Regions from separate parts of the Micromonospora sp. NPDC047521 genome, predicted to be linked through region 2. Evidence: predicted binding sites of a transcription regulator. Region 2 holds the regulator's gene; the other holds the start of a gene.
What was found. Region 2 encodes HspR, which represses chaperone genes until heat shock. Its sites were predicted from a motif close to TTGAGTNNNNNNNACTCAA; they were not measured.
Positions count from the first base shown of each region.

Region 1 (3,405 bases), on a different contig from region 2:
CTCGACCACGTTCGCGGTGGCGAGGAAGAGCACGTCGGACAGGTCGAGGTCGACCTCCAGGTAGTGGTCCCGGAAGGTGTGGTTCTGCGCCGGGTCGAGGACCTCCAGCAGGGCGGCGGCCGGGTCACCGGCGTAGCCGGCGGCCAGCTTGTCCACCTCGTCGAGGAGCACGACCGGGTTCATCGAGCCGGCCTCGCGCAGCGCGCGGACGATCCGGCCGGGCAGCGCGCCCACGTAGGTGCGCCGGTGACCGCGGATCTCCGCCTCGTCGCGGACGCCACCGAGCGACACCCGGACGAAGTTGCGCCCGAGTGCCCGGGCGACGGACTCGCCGAGGCTGGTCTTGCCGACTCCGGGAGGGCCGGCGAGGGCGAGGACCGCGCCGGAGCCGCGACCGCCGACCACGCCGAGGTTGCGCTCGGCCCGCCGGTTGCGCACGGCCAGGTACTCCAGGATGCGGTCCTTCACGTCGGCCAGGCCGGCGTGGTCGGCGTCGAGCACCGCCCGGGCCGCGGCCAGGTCGGTGTTGTCCTCGGTACGCGTGCCCCACGGCATCTCGAGAACGGTGTCGAGCCAGGTACGGATCCAGCCCGCCTCCGGGGAGGCGTCGCTGGCCCGCTCCAGCTTGCCGACCTCGCGCAGGGCGGCCTCGCGGACCTTCTCCGGCAGCTCGGCGCTCTCCACCCGGCTGCGGTAGTCGGCCGAGCCGTCCGGCTCGTCCTCGCCCAGCTCCTTGCGGATGGCGGCGAGCTGCTGGCGCAGCAGGAACTCCCGCTGGGACTTCTCCAGCCCCTCGCGGACGTCGCTGTTGATCTGCTCGGTGACCTCCTGCTCGGCCAGGTAGTCCTTCACCCAGCCGACGAGCAGCTCCAGCCGGGCGGTGACGTCCGGCGCGGCGAGCAGCTCGGTCTTCTGCTCCAGGGTCAGCCAGGGCGCGTAGCCGGCCGAGTCGGCCAGCTCGGACAGGTCGGTCATCCGCTCGACGGCGTCGATGACCTGCCAGGCGCCACGCTGCTGGAGCACGGAGGTCACCAGGGCGCGGTACTCGCGGGCGAGTTCCCGGGCGCGGCCGGCGGGAGCGGGTTCGTCGAGTTCGGTCGCCTCGACCCAGAGTGCGGCGCCGGGGCCGGGCACGCCGGAGCCGATCCGGGCCCGGGACAGGCCACGGACCACGGCGGCGGGCTCGCCGTCGGGCAGCCGGCCGACCTTCTCGATGGTGGCGACCACGCCGACGGGGCCGTACTCGCCGTCGATGCGCGGCACGGCCAGCAGCCTGCGGTCGTCGGTCGTCCGTGCGGCGTCGATCGCGGCCTGGGTGGTCGGGTCGAGGGTCACCGGGATCACCATGCCGGGCAGCAGCACGGCGTCGGTCAGGGGAAGTACCGGAAGAGTTGCCATCGAACACCTGCTATCGCGTTGAGTTGAGCGTGTCTCACTCAAGTAACAAAGCGTTCCCCTTGTTCCGCGATGTGACCCAGACCACTCTTCCGCCCCGTCCGTCGGGCCGCCCGGGACCGGCGGGCAACCCGACGGGACACCTCAGGTGAGCTTGTTCTTGACCGTGTTCACGACCGAGCCGGCCACCCCCGGGTTGGTGCCGTACAGGCGCGGGTCCCCCGGAGGCAGCACCGGCTCGGGGGCGTTCGCCCGCGGGCTGTCGCCGTAACGGAACTCGCCCTTGCCGTCCGGCGTGGGCCCGGACGCCCAGCGCCCCTCGCTGGCGTCGCTGCCCGAGGAGAAGCTCAGATAGGTGTAGCCGAACTCCTCGGTGAACTCGCCGGAGTCCGGGAACGCCTCCGGCACCGGCATGTCCTCCAGCCCGTCCTCCTTGAGCTGCTCGATCGCCGCCAACCACATGTTCTGGTGCATGGTGTCGCGGGCCAGCAGGAAGCGCAGCATCTGCTTGACGCCCGGGTCGTCCGTCATGTTGAACAACCGGGCGACCTGGAGCCTGCCCTGCGCCTCCGCCGTGACATTGAGCTGGAAGTCGGCAAGCAGGTTCCCGCTGGCGGTGATGAACGCGCCGTTCCACGGCACTCCGTTGGAGTCGGCGGGCAACGCGCCGCCACCGGAGTGGATGAAGTGCGCCGGGTTCGACGCGGCGAAGGTGGCCGCGCCCCCGGGGTTGTCCGCGATGCCCTCCGACATCGACAGCGGCGCGTTGTCCAACAGCCGGGTGATCATCGTGACGATCATCTCGACGTGGCCCACCTCCTCGGTGCCCACATCGAGCAGCAGGTCCTTGTACTTGCCCGGCAGCCGGCAGTTCCAGCCCTGGAACAGGTACTGGTTGGCCACAGTCATCTCGCCCCACTTGCCGCCCAGAACCTCCTGCAACCGGCGGGCGAACGCGGCATCCGGCCCGTCCGGCTTCGCTTCGAACTGCAGATCCTTGACGTGACTGAACATCTGAACCTCCTCGTACCGGAATTGCTGGTGACGAGGACATCCCCATCCCGGTGACCCCGCCGGGCCAACCTGTGACCCGAACGGGTCACCGCACCGGATGCACGGCCACAACCAACCCCGTACGCCCTATCGTTCGCAGATCCGCCCGACGCGCCTCGTTCGATGCCGGGCTGCATGATCGGTACCCAACGGGGAACGGCGCAGACATGCCGGGCAGCTCCACCCTTCGTATCGCGGTCGTGGACGATCACCCCCTTTTCGTCCGCGGCCTGGAACTGCTGCTGCCGGTGACCAGCGACAATCGCGCGGAGGTCGTCGGCTCGACAGGCAACGCGGCGCACGCGGCGGGTCTGGTCAGCCGCTGCCTCCCGGACCTCGTCCTGGTCGACCTGCACCTGCCACCGCCCGGTGGCGTCCGGGCCGTGGCCGCGATCCGGCGGACCACACCCCAGACACGGGTGGTCGCGATGTCCGGTTCCACCGACCCGGCACCGGTGCTGGAGGCCCTGCGCGCCGGCGCCGAGGGGTATCTGCCCAAGACCAGCGGGCCGGAGGAACTACTCCCCCCGCTGCTGGCCGTCCTCGACGGCTGGGCGGTGCTGCCTGCGGAACTGCTCCGCGTCCTGCTGCGACCGTCGCGCTTCACACCCGTCGACCTGGACGCCGAGGAACGCCGGCTGCTGTGCGCCATAGCCGCCGGCCGCCACACCGTCGATATCGCCGAGGAACTGCACGTCTCGGAGCGGACGGTGAAACGGATGACCGCCGCGCTTCTGCGCAAGCTGCGAGTGGCCAACCGCGCGGAGGCGGCCGCCGTGGCCGGTCAGGCCGGCCTGCTCGAATGAGCCGGACCGCGATTCGGCGCCGATTCGCGGTTTCCCGTCACCGAATCGCGACGCGCCGAAATGAATGCGGCGCATATTGTTGCGCATTCCCCGGCTGGTAGGTCAGACTTTGGACACATCCCGCCACACACAGGGAGTAATCGGCAATGGC
Region 1 covers NZ_JBVJGN010000017.1:48,260-51,664, forward strand. Annotated here, with positions in the region: gene lon (endopeptidase La) at 1-1,398, opposite strand, end outside; gene ACZ6N8_RS27605 (manganese catalase) at 1,540-2,409, opposite strand; gene ACZ6N8_RS27610 (response regulator) at 2,649-3,254, shown strand; gene ACZ6N8_RS27615 (histone-like nucleoid-structuring protein Lsr2) at 3,401-3,405, shown strand, end outside.
Region 1: a site for HspR is predicted at 1,422-1,440, ahead of lon (endopeptidase La). Genes of this name have one in related genera too.

Region 2 (3,405 bases):
TCGACGGGGTGCTCAACGCGCTGCCCGGCGCGGCGTTCGCCCTGCTGCTCGGCTGGGACTGGGTGGCGGCCCTGGTGCTCGGCGGCATCACCTGGGTCTCCTCCTCCGGGGTGATCGCCAAGGTCCTCGCCGACCTGGGCCGACTCGGTAACCGGGAAACCCCTGTCATCCTCTCGGTGCTCGTGATCGAAGACCTGGCGATGGCGCTCTACCTGCCGCTGGTCACCGCGGTACTGGCCGGGACCGGTCTGCTCGGCGGCGGCATCGCACTCACCGTCGCCGTGGGCACGGTGCTGATCGTGCTGGTGGTCGCCATCCGGTACGGCCACCTCATCTCGTCCGCCCTGTCGGCGAAGGACCCGGAGGCGCTGCTGCTCGGCGTACTCGGTCTGACCCTGCTGATCGCCGGCATCGCGGCGAAGCTCCAGGTGTCGGCGGCGGTCGGCGCGTTCCTGGTCGGCATCGCGCTCTCCGGCCCGGTGGCGCACCACGCGACCGAACTGCTCTCCCCCCTGCGGGACCTGTTCGCCGCCGTGTTCTTCGTGTTCTTCGGCCTGGTCACCGATCCACGGGACATCCCGCCGGTGCTGCTGCCGGCGCTCGCCCTGGCCATCGTCACCATGGCGACGAAGACGCTCACCGGTTACCTGGCGGCCCGACGGGTCGGCATCGCCGAACCCGGTCGTTGGCGGGCCGGTCTGGCACTCGTACCCCGTGGTGAGTTCTCCATCGTCATCGCCGGGCTCGCGGTAGCCGCCGGCAGCGTCGAGCCTCGGCTGGCGGCCCTGGCCACGGCGTACGTGCTCATCACAGTGGTGACCGGCCCGATGCTGGCCCGGCTGCCCGACTTCCCGTGGTTCAAGCGGTGGCTGCGCACCCGCGCCGCCGCGGCGGCCCAACGCACGGTGCCGGTTCCGATCCAGGACTGACGCCGCTCCGGCCAACGGTTGCCGAATTGCTCCGCAGGGGGACTACCGCAGCACCCGGCGGCGGGTTACCGTTTCGCCCCAGCAGCCAGCGTTCGCGGGTGGGCACCTGCCCACCCGCGGGCGAGAGCGGAAGGTTGGCCGGTGAGCGTGCAGGAGTCGACGTTCCACGGCTTCGCCAACCCCGTCGATCCAACTCCGGCGGAGTTGCGAGCTTGGGCGTACCAGCCCGATTCGGTGCCGTTGGCTTCCATGCCACCGGACTGGGACCTCCTGGTCTCCGGTGACCGGCTGGTGCTGACGCTCTTCGATCTGGCGATGGACCCGACCTGCCCGGCCCGGCGCTTCGCGCTGCACTGCCTCTACATCTACGCGGCCGACGGCATCCGGACGAAATTCCGCGCCCACCCCAAGCGCCGCTTCCGCAAGCTGGTGGAGCAGGCCGAGCGGGAGGGCGACGAGCTGATGAAGATCTGGGCGCACAACGGCCGGGTGCTGCTGGCCCGCCCGGATCTGTTCGTCTACCGGGACTGGTGCGAAGGCGGCCTGGTCCGCGAGAACCGCCGCCTCGGCTGAGCTGGTCGAGGCCGGGAGTCAGCAGGGCGAACGGGCCGGGACCCCCCGTGGGTCCCGGCCCGCACGTCGGTCACCGGTCAGTCCCGCTTGCGTTCGGTCTCGGCTCGGGCCTGGTCGACGCCGTGGTCGGTCTGGTCCGCGAACCGCCCCTCTTTGATCCGGTCCCGGAAGGTTCCCTCGGTGACCTTGTCGAACTTCTCGCGGACGGTGTCGGCCAGGTTCTCCAACCGTTCCTCGGTCTGTTGGGCGACCTTCTTCGCCGGCTCCGCCACTGCTCCCCCTCGCCATGCCGACAGGTCCGAATTAAGCCGGTTGGACCTGTATCGACAGGTTAACGGAAGCGGCCCGGCCCGCGCCGGGAAATCGGGGCGCGGGCCGGGCCGGACAAGCGAAGAAGAGGTCAGCGATCGGGCGTACGGCGGGGCCGCCAGACCACCAGTGCGGTGGACGTGCGATTGGTGGGCACCAGATCACGGCCCGGGAAACGGGCAAGCGACTCCAGCTCGGCCACCCGGCGGTACGCGGCGTCCAACTCCGCCTCCAGCCGGGCCACCCGCTGCTGCGCCTGCTCCAGCAGACGCTCCAGCCCGATGATCCGCTTGACCCCGGCGAGGTTGATCCCGTCGTCCTGGCTGAGCCGCTGCACCTCGCGCAGCAGCACCACGTCGCGCACGCTGTACCGACGCCCGCCACCGGCCGCCCGACCGGGCTGCACCAGCCCCAGCCGGTCGTACTGGCGCAGGGTCTGCGGATGCATCCCCGCCATCCGCGCCGCGACCGAGATCATCAGCACCTTGGCCTCGTAGGCAGGGTCACCCGAACCGAGGAACTCGCCCGACATGCCGCTCACCTCCGCGTCCATCCCACCGGACTAACTGACCCGACGCACCCGAGCGTCGAGATGTTCCCGCGCAGCCGGCGGACTCTGCTCGGCGAACGCCTCCAACGCCGTACGCGCCTCGTCGGACAGTCGAGCCGGCACCACCACGTCCAATGTGACAAGCAGATCGCCTGCCTGCCCGTCGCGGCGCACCACACCCTTGCCCCGCGCCCGCAGCACCCGGCCGCTCGGCGTACCCGGCGGCACCCGCAGGGTCACCGCGCCGTCGAGCGTGGGCACCCGCAGGTCCGTGCCGAGCACTGCCTCCGCGAAGGTCACCGGCACGGTAAGGGTCAGGTCGTCACCGGTACGCCCGAACAGCTCGTCCGGCCGGACCTTGACATGCACGAACAGGTCGCCGGCCGGACCGCCGCGCTCGCCCGGCTCACCGCGCCCGGCAAGCCGGATGCGTTGGCCGTCGGCCACCCCGGCCGGGAAGCGCACGTTCATCGTTCGGGTCTTGGTGACCCCACCGCTGCCGTGGCACTCGGGGCACTTCTCCTCGACCACGGTGCCGACGCCCTGGCAGTTGCGGCACGGCTCGGAGAAGCTGAACGACCCCTGGTTGCGGGTGGTGACCCCGGCGCCGTGGCAGACCGGGCAGGTACGCGGCTGGGTGCCGGGCTTGGCGCCGTTGCCGTGGCAGGTGTCGCAGACACCCGGGGCGCGCAGCGTGAGGGGCAGTGTCACCCCGCGTACCGCGTCGCCGAAGTCGAGCGCCACCTCGGTCTCGACGTCCCGACCACGGGCCGGACCGCGCGGCGCGGCCTGCCCGGCGCCCTGCCCACCGGAGAAGATCGAACTGAACAGGTCCTGGAAGCCGGCACCGCCGAAGCGACGGTCACCACCTCCGGCAGCGCCGCCGCCGAACAGGTCGGAGACGTCGAACGGCATACCGCCCGGCTGGCCGCCGCCCCGGGCGTTGCGCCGGAACGCGCCCGACCCGAACAGCGAACGCATCTCGTCGTACTCCCGGCGGCGGCCGGCGTCCGAGAGCACGTTGTACGCCTCGGACGCGGCCTT
Region 2 covers NZ_JBVJGN010000002.1:445,816-449,220, forward strand. Annotated here, with positions in the region: gene ACZ6N8_RS06000 (cation:proton antiporter) at 1-929, shown strand, start outside; gene ACZ6N8_RS06005 (hypothetical protein) at 1,071-1,502, shown strand; gene ACZ6N8_RS06010 (hypothetical protein) at 1,580-1,774, opposite strand; gene ACZ6N8_RS06015 (heat shock protein transcriptional repressor HspR) at 1,903-2,343, opposite strand; gene dnaJ (molecular chaperone DnaJ) at 2,374-3,405, opposite strand, start outside.